2 regions of the Brevundimonas sp. UBA7507 genome follow, and region 2 is predicted to be linked to the other one. Evidence: predicted binding sites of a transcription regulator. Region 2 holds the regulator's gene; the other holds the start of a gene.

Region 1 (8,992 bases), on a different contig from region 2:
CCCGCAGCGGCACGGCCGCCGCCAATCAGTCCATTTCCGAACAGCGCGCCCGCGCCGTGGCCGAGGCCCTGGCCGGCGCCGGCCTGCCCGCCCCGGCCTTCGACATCGAGGCTTCCGGCGCCCAGGGCGCCGTGGTCGGCGGCGTCAACGATCCCCTGCGGCGCCGCACCGAGGTGCTGATCGAGGTCGTCGCCCCGCGCTGACGCCCCAGACGGCCGACTGCGGCCCGCCGTCGCGGGCCGTGGATAGGCGAGGCTTGAGGGTCTAAGGTCGCGCCTTTCCCTGGTCCTGTTCCCGGCGTCGTCCTTGCGCATCCTGTTTCTTCTGCTGACCTGGTTCGCCTTCGCCCTTTCGGCGGCGGCGTCCCCATCCGCGCCCGCGTCCGAGGCGGCCCTGCGCGACGCCCTGGCCGCCGGGGCCGCCCCCGCCCCCAAGGCCGCCGTCGCGCCCGGCTCCCAACGCACCGACCGCATCGAGGCCGAACTGGTCGCCATGGGCGCCTGGGCCACGCCCGGCTCGACCGCCGTCGTCGCCGTCCGCCAGAAGATCAAGCCCGGCTGGCACACCTATTGGCGCAACCAGGGCGACTCCGGCGGCCCGACGACCCTGACCTGGGCCTTGCCGAGCGGCCTGACGCCCGGCGACATCCTGTGGCCCCTGCCCGAGCGCCAGCGCCTGCAGAGCCTGATGAACTACGGCTATTCGGACACGGTCTTCCTGCCCGTGCCGATCGAGATTCCGGCCGACACGCCGCCGGGGCGCAGCTTACCGCTGCGCGTCACCGCCCATTTCTACGTCTGCAGCGACGAGATGTGCGTGCCCGAAGACCTCGACCTCGCGCTGGATCTGCCGGTGCGCGAGGGCGCAGCGCCGCTGGACGCCCGCTTCGGCCAGGCGGTTCAGGACGTGGTCGCCGGCGCCCCCCGTCCCGCCGGCATCGACGCCCGCGCCGCCCTGGTCGACGGAAAGCTGACCCTGACGGCTGGCGGCGGCCCGCTGGCGGGCGCGGCGCCGAAGTGGGCCTATTTCTATCCGTTCGAGGGCGGGGTGATCGACCACGCCGCCGCCCAGTCGGGCGAACGCGGACCGCAGGGGCTGACCCTGACCGTCGCCGCCGGGCGCGGCCTGGCGGCCAACGGCGTGAAGGGACCGATCGGCGGCGTCCTGTCCACCGATCTGGGCGCCTGGGAGATCACGGCCGAACCGGGCGCGGCCCTGACAGGCGTCGCAGGCGAGGGCGCTATCGGCGACGGCGACGGCGAGGGCGCGCAGGCGGGCGCCTCGGCCATCGACCTGTCCGACTTCGCCAAGGCGGCGCTGTTCGCTCTGCTGGGCGGCCTGATCCTGAATCTGATGCCCTGCGTCTTCCCAATCCTGGCGATGAAGGCGGCCTCGCTCAGCCGCGCCGCCCATGAGCCGGCCGAAGCGCGCCGCGACGGCCTGGCTTTCCTGGCCGGGGTGCTGGCGACCTTCCTGCTGCTGGCGGGCGCGCTTCTGGCCCTGCGCGCAGGCGGTCAGGTTCTAGGCTGGGGCTTCCAGCTGCAGTCGCCGGGCGTGGTCGCCGCCCTGGCCCTGCTGATGCTGGCGGTGGCGCTGAACCTGTCGGGCGTCTTCCATGTCGGCGCAGGCCTGCAAGGCGCCGGACACGGTCCGCTGTCGCGCCTGCCCGGCGCGGCGGGCGCCTTCTTCACCGGGGTGCTGGCGGTGATCGTCGCCGCGCCCTGCACCGCCCCCTTCATGGCCTTTGCGCTCGGCGCGGCCCTGTTCATGCCCTGGCCGATGGCCCTGGCGGTCTTCCTGATGCTGGGGCTGGGCCTGGCCCTACCCTATGTGCTGATCAGCCTCAATCCGCGCCTGCTGGCCCGTCTGCCCAAGCCCGGCCCGTGGATGGAGAGCTTACGCAATCTGCTGGCCTTCCCCATGTACGGCGCCGCCCTTTGGCTGGCCTGGGTTTATGGCCGCCAGACCTCTGACGCCCTGGCCTTGTTGTTCGGGGCCGGTCTGATGTTGGCTTTGGCGCTGTGGCTCTACGGCCGGTCTCAGGCCGCCGCGCCCAGAAAGGGCCGGGTCGCGGGCGCCGCCGCCCTGCTGGCCCTGATCGCGGCCCTGGGCTTCGGCGTCCTGGCGGGGCGCGCCGCACCCTCCGCCTCGGACGGCGCGAGCGCCTCGACGCATCTGCCGTCCCAGCCCTGGTCCGAACAGGCGGTGAAGGCCGCTCTGGCCGAAGGGCGCCCGGTCCTGGTCAACTTCACCGCGGACTGGTGCGTGACCTGCAAGGTCAATGAGAGCACGGCCCTATCCTCCGCCCGCACGGCGCAGGCGTTGGAACAGGCGAACGCCGTCTATCTGGTCGGCGACTGGACGCGGCGCGACGACGCCATCACCGCCGAACTGCAGCGCCACGGCCGCTCGGGCGTGCCCCTGTATCTGGTCTATGCGCCGGACGGCTCAGAACCGCGCGTCCTGCCCCAGCTTCTGACCGAGGGGCTGGTGATCGACGCCGTTCAGAACGCCGCCGCCCGCTGACGACCTGAACGTCAGGCCTCGGGCTGAGGCGGCGAGGTGATGACCTCGACGTTGTCGTTCAGAAGATAGGACAGCTCGTCGAGGGCCAGCTTGCGCGCGGCGGCGTCGGAGGCGCTTTCCAGCGCCGCGACCTTGACCGGAATGTCTTCCGAGATGCCGCGCAGGATACACTTCAGATCATTGTCCGTGCCGCGCTCCTTGAGGATCAGATGACCCTGCATGTCGCGCTGGGCCAGATCCGTCGCCTGCCCTTTGAACGTCGCATAGGCCGCGCCGGTGAAGAAGCCGGCCCTGTCCGCCTCGCCCGAAGCCATCCAGCCGTCGACGATCGTCTTCAGGGCGCCCGAGCGGGCCGCCAGATCGGCGAACAGGGGCTCCTGGGCCACAGAGACCGGAGCGGCGGGCGCGACCGGCGGCAGCGAGGCGGCTTCGGCGACGGCGGGATCGGCCAGCATCAAGGCGACGGCGAGAGCTATTCCGCAGGACATGGCGTGCCTTTCACGAGAGACCGGAACGACGGATATCCGCCAGGAAATCCTTGTTGAACCCGTCTTGGATTGAACTCTTCACGGCCTGAGCCGTAAACCAGTGCTTGCAAGCGCCGGGCCAAAGGCCGGACCGCCATGGGGAGACGACGATGCCGCACGCCGCCTGGGCCGAACTCGAGGCCGCCGCCCGAAGGGATGCGGCCGCCCGAATTCAGGATCAGTTCGCCGCCGATCCCGACCGGCTGGCGCGAATGACCGTCGATGCGGCCGGCCTGCACATCGATCTGTCTAAACAGAGCTGGACCCATGCGGGCCTGAAAGCCGCGCTGGACCTGGCCCGCGCCTGCGACGTCGAAGGCCGCCGCGCCGCCCTGTTCAACGGCGAGGCGGTCAATCTGACCGAAGGCCGCGCCGTGTTGCACCCGGCCCTGCGCGCGCCGGACGGCGCCGACTTCCGCGCCCTGGGCGAGCCGGTCTCGGCCGAGGTCGAGGCCGTGCGCGCCGAAATGAAGGCCTACGCCGAAGCGTTGCGGTCCGGGAATGAAACAGGCGCGAGCGGGCGTCCCTTCAAGACGGTGCTCCATATCGGCATCGGCGGTTCCGATCTGGGACCGCGCCTAATCTGGGACGCCCTGCGGCCGCTCGATCCGGCCATCGACCTGCGCTTCGTCGCCAACATCGACCCGCGCGACATGGCCGAGGCCCTGATCGGGCTGGATCCTGAAACCACCCTGGTGATCGTCGTCTCCAAGAGCTTCACCACTCAGGAAACCCTGCTGAACGCCCAGGCCGCCAAGGCCTGGCTGGCGGCCGCCCTGCCGGCCGAGGGGATGGCGAAACACTTTATCGGCGTCACCGCCGCGCCGGACAAGGCGGCGGCGTTCGGCTGCGGCCGCACCTTTGCGTTCCGGGACTGGGTCGGCGGGCGCTATTCCCTGTGGTCGGCGGTAAGCCTGTCCTGCGTCATCGGCCTGGGCTGGGACGCGTTCCACGGCTTCCTCGACGGCGCCGCCGCCCTGGACCGCCACTTCCTCGAGGCCCCGCTGGAGAGGAATGCGCCGGTGCTTTTGGCTCTGGCCGAGATCTACAACGTCAACGGCTTGCATCGCCCGGCGCGCACCATCTCCCCCTACGCCCACGCCCTGCGCCGCCTGCCCGCTTTCCTGCAGCAACTCGAGATGGAATCGAACGGCAAGCAGGTGCGCCGCGACGGCGCGCCGGTCGGCCGCCAAACCTGCCCCGTCATCTTCGGCGAGCCGGGGGCCAACGCTCAGCACGCCTTCTTCCAGCAATTGCATCAAGGGCCGCAGGTCGTTCCGGTCGACTTCATCATCGTGGCCCGCACCTGCGAGGAGACGCCCTCGACCGATCTATGGGCCAACGCTCTGGCTCAGGCCCAGGCCCTGATGCAGGGCAAGACCGAAGCCCAGGCCCGCGCCGAACTGATCGCTTCCGGCGCATCCGAGGACGAAGCCGACCGCTTGGCGCCGCACAAGACCTTTCCCGGCAATCGACCGTCGACCGCCATTTTGATGGAGCGGCTGACGCCCCAAAGCCTCGGCGCCCTGATCGCCCTCTATGAGCACAAGACCTTTGTCGAAGGCGTCCTGTGGGACATCAACAGCTTCGACCAATGGGGCGTGGAACTGGGCAAGGTTCTGGCCAAGGCCCTGCTGAAGGACGCCGCCACGGGAACCCCCTCGGCGGATCTCGACCCCTCCACGGCGGACCTGCTACGGCGGCTGACGGCGTGACCGTCGTCGCGTCCATCCGGCAGCGGCTGGCCTGATCTTGCCTGATCTGGCTGGCGCACATCGGGTTCGACCCCGCGCGCCGGGCCATGGGCTCAAGTCGCAGAACCTCTCCGACCCCGCCACCTGGGCCTCGTCGGAAGGACCGCTGCGCCCAGACGTTTGACGCTTAATAGGGATCGATGCTGCGGACCCGCCCCTCGCTGCTGACGGTGCAGACGGATCGATACGGCCCCGTGCCCATCACCATCTGCCATTCGTCGCCCATCTCGCGAACGCTGATCGGCGCGGAGCTTCCTCGAGGCTGGTTCTGAAAATCGTCCGCGCGCTCCGAACAGGCCTGCTGGGCCGCCCAAGGGGCACGACGCACATGGCGGCTGTTCGCGGCGCGTCGGTTGCTGCGCTCAGCTTCACCGGCCAGATAGCCGTCATGATAGGCTTGACTGTCGTTCCGGTCATAGGCGGCGCCGTAAAGCGCGTCCTGATAGCCGCGAGAATAGTCGCGGTCGTGTTGGGCGTCGCTGTCGCCGTGCCTGTTGTTGTGGTGAGCCAACGCCGCCGCCAGACCGATCACCGCCGCCCCTGCGATGACCGCCGCTGCAGCGTTGCCGCCACCGTCGCGCGAGCCGCCGCCATCGCACAGACTGGAGTCCATCCGGTCGATCGCCGCATAACGACCGTTCGTGGTGGTGATCTGCACGCATTCGCCGCCGCGCCGCCAATAGCTCCACTTGGAGCCCGAGCCTTCCTGCGTGCGGACGAATTGATAGCCTCTGCCTTCAATCGCGCCCTCTGCAGAGCCGGCGCGCGCGCCTACCAGGTCGCGCAAATCGGGCGGCGTCTGCGCCCAAGCGGGAAAGGAGGCGGCCGACAGGGCGGCGGCGGCGAACACGGCGACGGGCGTTTGGGATTTCATGAGGGTTCTCTGCTGATCGAGACGAAAAAAGCGAACCGACGCGAGCACAAACCGAATTCGTCCAGAAGCTGGACACAGACTTATCTTACCATGGCCGATCCACGTTCTCCAGAGCGACCCCGAAGTCGGTTGACGCCGACGGCTTCAACCGTCAGCATTTTTTCGTGAGCGCGGCCGGAGAACATGGACATGATCCCTGAACTGCTGGCGGGCACCGTCATGGTGTTGGCGACCGTCGGGCTGCACGCCGTAGGCCTGTTGACGCTCGGTTGGATTCTGGCTCTCGGCGACATCACGCGACCGGGCCGGGAAGTGCGCCTGAACCCTCTGTCGCCGTGCGGCGCCGCCTACACCGTCACCGTGGTGTTGGGACTGTTCGTTCTGCACGGGGTCGAGGTCTGGCTCTACGCCGCCCTTTTCTACCTGCTGGGCGCTGTGCCGGATCTGCGCGAAGCGGTCTATTTCTCATCGATCAGCTACAGCTCGATCGGCTACGGCGACACTTCCATCGACCCGGAGTGGAAGCTGCTGGGCGCGATCGAAGGCATCAACGGCGCCATTCTTCTGGGCTGGACGGTAGCCTTCTTCGTCACGGTCATGGGGCGGCTGCTGCCGTCCTCGGAACGGAACACAGGCTTCGAATAGAAGGCACGGAAAAAGGCCCGACCGAACGATCGGGCCTTTCTTCATTCCCCCGTTCGCCTACCAGCGGCGGTCGTAGCGATAGTCGCGGTCGCGGCGGTTCTGATGGCTACGCCATTCGCCGTGGTTCCGCCAGTAGCGGCCGTCGCGGTAGTAACGACCGTCTCGCGAGTAACGATCGCCATAACGGCTGTCGTAGCGGTTGTAATAGCCGTCGCGGCTGTTGATGCCGTGCTCGCGCTCCCAGTGGCCCTGGTTCCGATAGCAGCGGCCGCCGCGGTAATAGCCGCAGTCGTCGTTGTTCGAGGACGAGGCCGCGCCCAGGGCCGCACCCGCCAGAGCGCCGCCCGCGACATAGCGTCCGTCGCCTTGACCGATCAGGGCGCCGGCGACGCCGCCGACCACGGCGCCCAGGACGGCGTCACGGCCGGTGTTGTCGCGATCGCGGTCGCGATAGTGCTGGGCGGCGGCCGGAGTCGAGGCCAGCATCGTCAGGACGATAGCGCCGGCGCCGATCTTGGACAGGGTCTTCATGGCGGGCTCCTTTCGAAAGCCGGTTGGTCCGTTGTCCCCCTTCTAGCGGCGCCTGTCTGAACGACCCCGGCGGCGGTCGTTCATTTTCGCTTCATCGGGGCGCCGAATTTCGGCCTACGCGGCCCTTGACGCCCTCGCTTCCCCTGCCTAACTCCCCGGCGTTAGCACTCGGGGAGGGCGACTGCCAAAGTCGTGGGCTCCGAGGGCTGGAACCAACATCCTAACGGGAGTTACTCAGATGGCGTTTCGTCCGCTCGGCGACCGCGTGCTGGTCAAGCGCGTTGAAGAAGAATCCAAGACCAAGGGCGGGATCATCATCCCCGATACGGCCAAGGAAAAGCCCCAGGAAGGCGAAGTCGTCGCCGTGGGCCCCGGCGTCCGTGACGAAGACGGCAAGTTCGTCGCCCTGGAGCTGAAGGCCGGCGACCGCGTCCTGTTCGGCAAGTGGTCGGGCAGCGAAGTGAAGATCGACGGCGAAGACCTGATCATCATGAAGGAATCCGACGTCCTGGGCGTGCTGTCGTAAGACGCGTCCTGGTTTCCGGTTTCTCTCGTAAAAACATCTAGATAGGAGCAGCCCCCATGGCCGCTAAAATCGTAAAGTTCAACACCGACGCCCGCGACAAGATGCTGAAGGGCGTCAACGTCCTGGCTGACGCCGTCAAGGTGACGCTGGGTCCGAAGGGCCGCAACGTCGTGATCCAGAAGTCGTTCGGCGCCCCGCGCTCGACCAAGGACGGAGTCTCGGTCGCCAAAGAGATCGAGCTGGAAGACGCCTTCGAGAACATGGGCGCCCAGATGATCCGCGAAGTCGCCTCCAAGGCGAACGACAACGCGGGCGACGGCACCACCACCGCCACCGTCCTGGCTCAGGCCATCGTGCAAGAGGGCCTCAAGGCCGTCGCCGCCGGCATGAACCCGATGGACCTGAAGCGCGGCATCGACCAGGCCGTCGCCGTGGCCCTGGATGAGGTCAAGTCGATCTCCAAGCCCGTCGCCAACAACTCCGAAATCGCCCAGGTCGGCACCATCTCGGCCAACGGCGATGAAGAAATCGGCGCGCTGATCGCCCAGGCCATGGCCAAGGTCGGCAACGAAGGCGTCATCACGGTCGAAGAAGCCAAGACGGCCGAAACCACGGTCGACATCGTCGAAGGCATGCAGTTCGACCGCGGCTACCTGTCGCCCTACTTCATCACCAACCCGGACAAGATGGAGGTCGCCCTCGAAGAGCCCCTCATCCTGCTCCACGAGAAGAAGCTGACCTCGCTGCAGCCCATGCTGCCGGTGCTGGAAGCCGTGGTTCAGTCGGGCCGCCCCCTGCTGATCATCGCCGAGGACATCGAAGGCGAAGCCCTGGCCACCCTGGTGGTCAACAAGCTGCGCGGCGGCCTGCGCGTCGCCGCCGTCAAGGCTCCGGGCTTCGGCGACCGCCGTAAGGCCATGCTGGAAGACATCGCCATCCTGACGGGCGGCCAGGTCATCTCTGAAGACCTGGGCATCAAGCTGGAAACCGTCACCCTGGACATGCTGGGCAAGGCCAAGAAGGTCTCCATCACCAAGGACGACACCACCATCGTCGAAGGTTCGGGCGAGAAGGACGGCATCGAGGCTCGCGTCGGCCAGATCAAGCGTCAGATCGAGGACACCACCTCGGACTACGACCGTGAGAAGCTGCAAGAGCGTCTGGCCAAGCTGGCCGGCGGCGTCGCCGTCCTGCGCGTCGGCGGCTCGACCGAAGTCGAAGTGAAGGAAAAGAAGGACCGCGTCGACGACGCCCTGAACGCAACCCGCGCCGCTGCCGATGAAGGCATCGTCCCGGGCGGCGGCGTGGCCCTGCTGCAAGCCTCCAAGAAGCTGATCGATCTGAAGGGCGTCAACGCCGATCAGAACGCCGGCATCAACATCGTGCGTCGCGCCCTGCAGGCTCCGATCCGTCAGATCTCGGAAAACTCGGGCGTCGAAGGTTCGATCGTGGTCGGCAAGGTCATGGACTCGACCGACGCTTCGTTCGGCTTCAACGCCCAGACCGAAGAGTACGGCGACCTCGTCCAGATGGGCGTGATCGACCCGGCCAAGGTCGTCCGTTCGGCTCTGAAGTCGGCCGCCTCGGTCGCTGGCATCATGATCACCAC
Region 2 (8,992 bases):
GTGGCCCGCCATTCCGGCCCGGCTGTTGAGCCTGTGGGACGCCCTGACCGGCTGGCCGAGCCCGCCCGACGCCTGCCTGATCAACCTCTATCAGGGCGAGGCGAAGATGGGCCTGCATCAGGACCGGGACGAGCGCGATCTGACGGCGCCGGTGCTGTCGATCTCCCTGGGCGACACGGCGGTGTTCCGCATCGGCCCGGCCGAGGGCGGCGCGACCGCCGCCGTGCGCCTGGCCTCCGGCGACGTCTGCGCCCTGACCGGCCCGGCGCGGTTGGCGCGTCACGGGATCGACCGGCTGCTGGCGGGCTCGTCGCGGCTGCTGCCCGGCGGCGGACGAGTCAACCTGACCCTGAGAGTCGCGGGCTAGGCGGAAAGACTCGACGGCGCGCAAAAAGCCGGGGCACTGTCACGCCTTCCACAGCGCCGACCGGAGACCCGAGATGACCCTGATCACCCGGCCCGAGGGCCTGAGCCCCGACCAGATCGCCCCCAGCCGCCGCAGCCTGGGCGCAGCGACGGCGGGCGGCCTGTTCTTCGCCGCCTACGCCCCCGCCGCCCTCAGCCAGTCGGCCCAGCCGATCGCCACCGACACGGCGGGCCTGATCACGGCCGACGCGGCCTATCCAGCGCCCGGCGGCTTTGCCCTGCCCGCCTATGTCGCCCGACCCGAAGGCGCCGGCCACTTCCCCGTCGTCATCGTCGTGTCCGAGATCTTCGGCGTGCACGAGTACATCCGCGACGTCTGCCGCCGCCTGGCCAAGGCGGGCTATGCGGCCGTGGCGCCCGCCTTCTTCGTCCGCGTCCAGGATCCCGCCCCGCTCAGCGACATGCAGGCGATCCAACGCATCGTCGCCGCCGCCGGCTACGACCAGGTGATGGGCGACATCGGCGCCACGCTGGACTGGATCGGCGCCCAGTCCTGGGCCAAGGCCGACAAGGTCGGGATCACCGGCTTCTGCTGGGGCGGCAAGGTGGTGTGGCAGGCCATGGCCCGCTTCCCGACGCTGGACGCCGGGGTCGCCTGGTACGGCCGCCTGTCCCCCGCCGCCAACGCCACCGACGAGCAGATGGCGGCGGGCCGCCCCTGGCCCATCGACCTGGCGGGCGAACTCAAGGCGCCGGTGCTGGGTCTTTACGGTGGTGCAGACAGCGGCATTCCCAACGACACGGTCAAGGCGATGAACGACGCCCTGAGCGCCGCGGGCCGGAGCGACAGCTCCATCATCCTCTATGACGACGCCCCGCACGGCTTCCACGCCGACTATCGCGCCTCCTATCGCGAGGCGGACGCGAAGGAAGGCTGGCGGCGGCTGCTGGCGCTGTTCAATTCGAGATTGAAAAACTGACCCTTCCTTGCGCTCACCCCGGCGGACGCCGGGGCCCAGTGCTTTGGCCGCAAGCGCGGCACGGGAAGCCAAGCAAAGAAAAACGGCCCGACGCGTCTGCGCCGGGCCGTCGTCGTTTCAGCGCGCGAAGACCATCAGGCCTTGGCGTCGAAATTCCCGCCGGTCGTGTTCGGGTCCGCATAGGCGCCGCCCGCCGCCGGGCCCGAGCCCTTGGCCGCGACCACCACCATGGCCGCGCGCACGGTGCGGCCGAACAGGGCGTAGCCCGGCTGCAGCGTCTGGATGACGGCCCCGCCCGGCACGGTGTCCGAGGATTGCTCCATCATCGCCTGATGCAGGTGCGGATCGAAGGCGTCGCCCGGCGCCGGATCGACGCGGGTCAGGCCGTTGGCCTCGAAGGCCGACAGCAGGGACTTCTGCGTCAGCTCCAGTCCCGTGACCATGGCGGCCGCCGGACCGTCCGCATCCTTCGGCGCCGTCGCCAGGCCGCGCTCCAGGGTGTCGGCCACGCTCAGCAGATCCTTGGCGAAGCGCTGGATGGCGTAGGCGCGGGCGTCGTTCTGCTGCGTCTCGGCGCGGCGCTTGACGTTCTCGGCCTCGGCCACGGCGCGCAGTGCGCGATCCTTCCACTGATCGCGCTCGGCGATCAGGGCGTCGACCACAGCCATGTCGCCGTCGGCGCCTTCCGCCGCAGCGTCCGCCTCGGACTCCTTGATGTCCTGCTCGAGTTGATCCCGGGTCTCGTCGTTGATGTCGTTCACGTCTCTTGTCCGTCCAGAATCCGGCCCAGCACCCGGGCGGTATAGTCCACCAACGGGATGACACGGGCGTAGTTCAACCGCGCGGGCCCAATGACGCCGATGGCGCCCAGCACCCGCTGCCGGCCCGACATATAGGGCGCCGCGATCACGGCGGAACCCGAAAGCGAAAAGAGTCGCGTTTCCGCGCCGATATAGATGCGCACCCCCTGGGCCGCGCCGACGTCGTCCAGCAGGCCGATCAGCTGCTCCTTCTGCTCCAGATCGTCGAACAGGACGCGCACCCGCTCCAGATCCTCGGCCGCGCGGGCGTCCTGCAACAGATTGCCGCGCCCGCGCACGATCAGGTTGCGGTCATGGCCCGCACCGCCCCCTCCGCCGCTCCAGGCGGCCAGCCCATCCTCGACCAGGCGGGCGGCGGCGACGTCCAGATCACGCCGGGCGGCCTCCATCTCGGCCTTCATTTCATGCCGGGCCTCGGCCAGCGGACGGCCCTTCAGCCGGGCGCTGAGAAAGTTCGACGCCTCCTGCAGGGTCGAAGGCGTCACGCCCGGCGCCAGGTTCATCAGCCGGTTCTCGACCACCCCGTCGTCAGCCACCAGCACGGCCAGCGCCTGCCCGCCGCCCAGAGCCACGAACTCGACATGGCGCACCCCGGCCTCGCGCACCGGGCTGGCGACGATGCCCGCCCCGCCCGCCAGACCCGACAGCAGGGACGAGGCCGCATCCAAGGCCTCCTCGACATTGCGACCGCCGCCCTTGGCGCCCAGCACGGCTAGCCGGGCGTCGATCTCGCGCCGTTCCTCCTGACCGATGTCGCCGACCTCCAAGAGGCCGTCCACGAACAACCGCAGGCCCGCATGGGTCGGCGCCCGCCCGGCCGATGTATGCGGCGAGGCCAGCAGCCCCGCCTGCGTCAACGCCTGCATGGTGTTGCGGATCGAGGCGGGCGACAGGTCCAGCCCGGCGCGCGACAGGGTGTGCGACCCCACCGGCTCGCCCGTCTCCAGATAGGTCTCGACCACCCGCCGAAAGATGTCGCGCGCCCGCGCGTCCAGCGTCGCCAGACCGGGCGAGGGATGCAGCAGGCTCATGCCGCCATCCTCCGCGCCGCCCAGTCCGCACGGGTCAGGCGATGGACCAGACAGTCGTCCGTCCCGTTGAAAACGCGCCGCCCCTCCGGCCGGAAGCCCAGACGCTGATAGAAACGATGCGCCTGCGTATTGGAGTTGAGCGGATCGATCACCACGGCCTCGACCTGAGGCCGGGCGAAACAGGCGTCCAGCGCCTGGGTCATCATCTGCGCGCCATAGCCCCGGTTCAGGGCGTCGGCCTCGCCGATCCAGATGTCGAGGGCGCGCAGGTTCGGCTCGATCTCGCCCCAATAGCCATTGGGCTCGCCCGCCGGGTCGATATCCAACATGGCCCCGATCGGACGGCCGTCGACCTCGGCGATGAAGTAGCGGAAGACGTCGGACTGCGCAGCCAGCTCCTCGTCCCAGTCGGCGGCCTCGTATTGGTCGGGGTCGTCGGTCAGGCAGGCGATGACATGCGGCGCTTCATCCCAGCGCGCCAGTATCGCAGCATCGGCGGCCACGGCCGGGCGAAGACGCACAACAGACAGGTCAGGACGGGACAGGCTCATGGTTTCAGGATAAGCACGCGCCATCCCGCTTCCAAGGAATTCCCATGCGCCCGTCCGAACGCACCCCCGAACAACTCCGCACCGTCACGCTGGAAACCGGCGTCAACCGCTACGCCGAGGGCTCGTGCCTGGTGTCCTTCGGTCACACCAAGGTGCTGGTGACGGCCTCGATCGAGGAGAAGGTGCCGGGCTGGATGCGCAACACCGGCCAGGGCTGGGTCACGGCCGAATACGGCATGCTGCCGCGCGCCACCCACACGCGCGGTCGCCGCGAAGCCGCCGCCGGCAAGCAGTCGGGCCGCACCCAGGAAATCCAGCGCCTGATCGGCCGCTCCCTTCGCGCCGTGGTCGACCTCAAGGCGCTGGGCGAGCGTCAGGTGCTGATCGACTGCGACGTGATCCAGGCCGACGGCGGCACGCGCACTGCCTCCATCACCGGCGCCTGGGTGGCGATGGCTTCGGCGCTCAACTACCTCAAGGACGAGGGCGTGCTGACGACCGATCCGATCCTGGATCAGGTGGCGGCCGTGTCCTGCGGCGTGTTCAACGACCTGCCGGTGCTGGACCTCGACTATGAGGAAGACTCCACCGCCGAGGCCGACAGCAACTTCGTCCTGACCGGCGCGGGCCAGATCGTCGAAATCCAGGCCACCGGCGAGAAGCGCGGCTTCAGCCGGGCCGAGTTCGACCGCCTGTTCGAACTGGCCGAAATCGGCTGCACCGAACTGTTCGCCCTGCAGCGCGCCGCCGTCGAGGCCGCCCGCCGATAAGGCTTTTCGCGGAGCCGGATCGGGACCATCGTCGTTGCATAGGCGAACCCCGATCCGGAGCCCCGCATGACCCGACCGTCTCTTCTGGCCTGCCTGATCCTCGGCGGCCTGCTCGCCGCCTGCCAGCCGCGCCCGGAGCCGGCGGCCTCCGCGCCGGTCCCGACGCCTGCGCCTTCCCCCGCCCGCGAGCCCGAGGCCCGCCTGCCCGAAGGCCCGGACATGGCGCCACAACGGGTTCTGATCGACGAACGCCCGTGCCTTGAGACCTTGGGCGAAGCCGCCGCCGCCCGCCTGGTCCAGCGCTGCATCGCCGTCAGCCCCGCGACCCGCCCGCCCTGCCACGCCTCCAACCCCTGCGACCTGATCCAGGGCGAGATCGATCGTTCCTGCGCAATGTGGACCCGCGACGGCGAAACTCCGCCGAAAGAGTGTGTCCAATGACCCTCTCCCGCCGGGAGAGGGTTTATGAAAAACTGCGCTCAAACAGAGAGCGACCGCGTCGCGAGCGATAGCGCACAAAAAAGACCCCGGCGGATCGCTCCGCCGGGGCCTTCTTCAGTTCAGCGATGACGCCGAGGCTTAGTCGCGACGGCGACGGCCGCGGTCGCCGCCGTTACGGTCGCCCTTGGGACGGCCGCCGGTGTCTTCCGACAGCGGGGCTTCGCCGCGTTCAGCGCGCTCGGCGTTGATCTTGTCGGTGATGTCCTCGCCGGTTTCCTGATCGACGACCTTCATCGACAGCTTGGTCTTGCCGCGATCGTCGAAGCCCAGGAACTTGACCTTGACCTCCTGGCCTTCCGACAGGACGTCGGCCGGGTTGGCGACGCGCTCCAGGGCGATCTGGGACACGTGGACCAGGCCGTCCTTGGCGCCGAAGAAGTTCACGAAGGCGCCGAAGTCGACGACCTTCACGACCTTGCCGGTGTAGATGGTGCCGACTTCCGGCTCTGAAGCGATGGACTGGATCCAGGCCTTGGCGGCTTCGATCTTCTCTTGCTCGTTGGCGGCGATCTTGATGGTGCCGTCGTCGCCGATGTCGACCTTGGCGCCAGTCTTCTCGACGATTTCGCGGATGACCTTGCCGCCCGAACCGATCACTTCACGGATCTTGTCGACCGCGATCTTGATGGATTCGATCTTGGGCGCGAACTCGCCCAGTTCGGCGCGCGGGGCTTCCATCGCCTTCGACATTTCGTCGAGGATATGCAGACGGCCGGCCGAAGCCTGAGTCAGGGCCTGCTGCATGATCTCCTTGGTGATACCGGCGACCTTGATGTCCATCTGAAGGCTGGTGATGCCTTCCGAGGTGCCCGCGACCTTGAAGTCCATGTCGCCCAGGTGATCTTCATCGCCCAGGATGTCGGACAGGATGGCGAACTCGCCCGACGGCTCCAGGATCAGACCCATGGCGATGCCCGAGACCGGACGGGCCAGCGGCACGCCGGCGTCCATCAGGGCCAGCGACGAACCGCAGACCGTGGCCATCGAGGACGAGCCGTTGGACTCGGTGATCTCCGACACCAGACGGATGGTGTAGGGGAAGTCTTCCTTCGACGGCAGCATCGGGCGGATGGCGCGCCAGGCCAGCTTGCCGTGGCCGATTTCGCGACGGCCCGGCGAGCCCATGCGGCCCGCTTCACCGACCGAATAGGGCGGGAAGTTGTAGTGCAGCAGGAAGGACTCTTTGTACGTCCCCGTCAGGCTGTCGATGTACTGCTCGTCCTCGCCGGTGCCCAGGGTGGCGACGACCAGGGCCTGGGTTTCGCCGCGCGTGAACAGCGACGAGCCGTGGGTGCGCGGCAGGACGCCGACTTCCGAGACGATGGCGCGGACCTTGTCCAGGGCGCGGCCGTCGACGCGGTGGCTGTTCTCGATGATGTCGCGACGCAGGACGTCGGCTTCGCATTCCTTGAACGCGGCCGAGAACTTCGACGAGTCGACGCCTTCCGGCTTCTCGTCGGTCTTCACCAGGGCCTCGGCGGCCTTCTTCTTGGCGGCGTCGACGCCCGAGCGGCGGTCATACTTGCCCGGGTGGGCGTAGGCGGCCTTGATCTCTTCGCCGACCAGCGCCTTGATCGAGGCGACCACGTCCGAGTGGTCTTCGGCCTGGAAGTCGAACGGCTCCTTGGCGGCGTGCTCGGCCAGGTCGATGATGGCGTCGATGACCGGCTGCATGCCCGCGTGCGCGAACATCAGGGCCTCGAGCATCTTCTCTTCCGACAGCTCCTTGGCTTCGGATTCGACCATCATCAGGGCGTCCTGCGTGCCCGCGACGACCAGGTCCAGGGCGCTTTCGCCCATCTGGTCGATGGCCGGGTTCAGCACCAACTCGCCGTCGATCATGCCGACGCGCGCGGCGCCGATCGGGCCCATGAAGGGCACGCCCGAAATGGTCAGAGCGGCCGAGGCGGCGACCATGCCCAGGATGTCGGGATCGTTCTCAAGGTCGTGCTGCAGCACGGTGACGATGACCTGGGTCTCGTTCTTGAAGCCCTTGACGAACAGGGGGCGGATCGGGCGGTCGATCAGGCGGGAGACCAGGGTCTCCTTCTCGGTCGGACGGCCTTCACGCTTGAAGTAGCCGCCCGGAATCTTGCCGGCCGCAAAGGTCTTTTCCTGGTAGTTGACCGTCAGGGGGAAGAAATCCAGGCCCGGCTTGGGCTGACGGCCGTAGACGACGGTGGCCAGGACCACGGTCTCGCCGTAGGTCGCCAGCACGGCGCCGTCGGCCTGACGGGCGATGCGGCCCGTCTCGAGGGTCAAGGGGCGTCCGGCCCACTCGATCGTCTTGCGTTTGATATCGAACATGTTTCGTCTTTCGTCTCCCGCGGGCGTATTCCCGTCGGGGGTGTGCGGAGCGGCAGGCCGTTCAGTCCTGCGGTCCCCATGAGCCAGGCCGCGTCATCGCGGCCGGACGGGTGATTGAGGACCGGATTTCAGGCCCTCGCGTCGGTTGCGCCGGTAAGACCCGCGGCGCGCGGGAAGCCTACTTCTAATAGCGGAACGAGGCGCGGACGTGTCCGCCCGCGCCTCGTGGAATTATCCGATCCGCAAGCGGGGCGCCTTAACGACGCAGGCCCAGCTTGGCGATCAGCGCCTGATAGCGGGCGCTGTCGGTCTTGTTCAGGTGGTCCAGAAGGCGACGACGCTGCGAAACCTGCTTCAGCAGGCCACGACGCGAGTGGTTGTCCTTCTTGTGGGTCTTGAAGTGCTCGGTCAGGTTGGCGATGCGTTCCGTCAGGATCGCGACCTGGACTTCCGCCGAACCGGTGTCGCCCGTCGAGCGAGCATTGTCGGCGATGACTTCAGCTTTACGTTGAGCCGTAATCGACATCGAGAGTCCTTTCTTGCCCTATCGCTCGCCTCGCGGAGGCTCGCTGTTTGAGGGCGTTGGAGTGCCTGTCGGCAGACGGGGATGTCTGCGTCAGGGGAGGTTGAAAACACGATCGGGTTCAAGCCGACCGGCCCTGAGATTGCCGAGCGCGACCAGGGTTCCGCCCTCGAAGACCGAAACCAGCCGCGAGCCGGCGGTAAGCCGGGCCTTGAGCGTTTCAATCTGTCGGGGGAGCAGAACGATCGGCCGTCCCTGCCTCAGAGAGAGGGCGTCCTGATCCGTCACGGCCAACTCCGGGATGTCGTCCAGAGCGGTCGAAACGGGCAGCAAGCCCTCAAAGGCGGCGCCCTTATGCGCCAAGTCTTCCAGAAAATCCAGCGTTACGGCGTTGTCGACCGAGAACGGCCCCACCCGCTCGCGTCGCAGGTCCGAGACATGGCCCTCGGCGCCCAGCATGATCGCCAGGTCGCGCGCCAGCGATCGGACATAGACGCCCTTGCCCGTCCGCATCGTGATCTCGACGTGATCGGCGTCCGGCGCGGCCGTCACCGCCGCCTCATGAATGGTCACGCGGCGGGACTGAAGTTCGACCTCGACCCCCGCCCGCGCCAGATCATAGGCGCGCTCGCCATTGACCCTTACGGCCGAGAAGGCCGGCGGCGTCTGGTCGATCTCGCCGACGAAGGACGGCAGGGCGGCCTTCACAGCCTCGACCGAGGGGCGCACGTCCGAGCGGGCGATGATCTCCCCCTCGCGGTCGATGCTGTCGGTCGAAATGCCCCAGTGGATGGTGAAGCGATAGACCTTCTGCGCCTCCATCATGAAGGGCACGGTCTTTGTCGCCTCGCCAAGCGCAATGGGCAGAATGCCCGAGGCCAGCGGGTCCAGCGTGCCCGCATGGCCCGCCTTCTGGGCGTTGAACAGGCGACGGATCTTCGTCACCGCCTCGGTCGAGCCCATCTCATAGGGCTTGTCCAGACACACCCAGCCGTTGACGATGTCGCCCCGCTTGCGTCGCGCCATGGGATCAGTCTTTCTCTGGGCCTTCCGCGCCTTGCGCTGCTTGAGGCCCGTCATCCTCATCGTCAGCGTGTTCGATATCGGCGCGCACGCGCGGATCGTTGAACAGGCGGTCCATG

The links. Region 2 encodes HrcA, which represses chaperone genes, less so after heat shock. Its sites were predicted from a motif close to GTTAGCANTCNNNNNNNNNGANTGCTAAC; they were not measured.
Region 1: the regulator HrcA is predicted to act here: its motif matches at 7,018-7,046, upstream of groES (co-chaperone GroES).

What each region holds. Positions count from the first base shown of each region.
Region 1 covers NZ_DLNP01000017.1:208,702-217,693, reverse strand. The annotation lists gene B3D50_RS13230 (OmpA family protein) at 1-203, shown strand, start outside; gene B3D50_RS13225 (protein-disulfide reductase DsbD family protein) at 307-2,526, shown strand; gene B3D50_RS13220 (hypothetical protein) at 2,538-3,014, opposite strand; gene pgi (glucose-6-phosphate isomerase) at 3,164-4,768, shown strand; gene B3D50_RS13210 (hypothetical protein) at 4,935-5,681, opposite strand; gene B3D50_RS13205 (ion channel) at 5,871-6,326, shown strand; gene B3D50_RS13200 (hypothetical protein) at 6,384-6,857, opposite strand; gene groES (co-chaperone GroES) at 7,096-7,383, shown strand; gene groL (chaperonin GroEL) at 7,440-8,992, shown strand, end outside.
Region 2 covers NZ_DLNP01000018.1:158,743-167,734, reverse strand. The annotation lists gene B3D50_RS14395 (alpha-ketoglutarate-dependent dioxygenase AlkB) at 1-367, shown strand, start outside; gene B3D50_RS14390 (dienelactone hydrolase family protein) at 441-1,346, shown strand; gene grpE (nucleotide exchange factor GrpE) at 1,481-2,107, opposite strand; gene hrcA (heat-inducible transcriptional repressor HrcA) at 2,104-3,198, opposite strand; gene B3D50_RS14375 (GNAT family N-acetyltransferase) at 3,195-3,749, opposite strand; gene rph (ribonuclease PH) at 3,794-4,519, shown strand; gene B3D50_RS14365 (hypothetical protein) at 4,586-4,960, shown strand; gene pnp (polyribonucleotide nucleotidyltransferase) at 5,099-7,327, opposite strand; gene rpsO (30S ribosomal protein S15) at 7,584-7,853, opposite strand; gene truB (tRNA pseudouridine(55) synthase TruB) at 7,944-8,876, opposite strand; gene rbfA (30S ribosome-binding factor RbfA) at 8,881-8,992, opposite strand, start outside.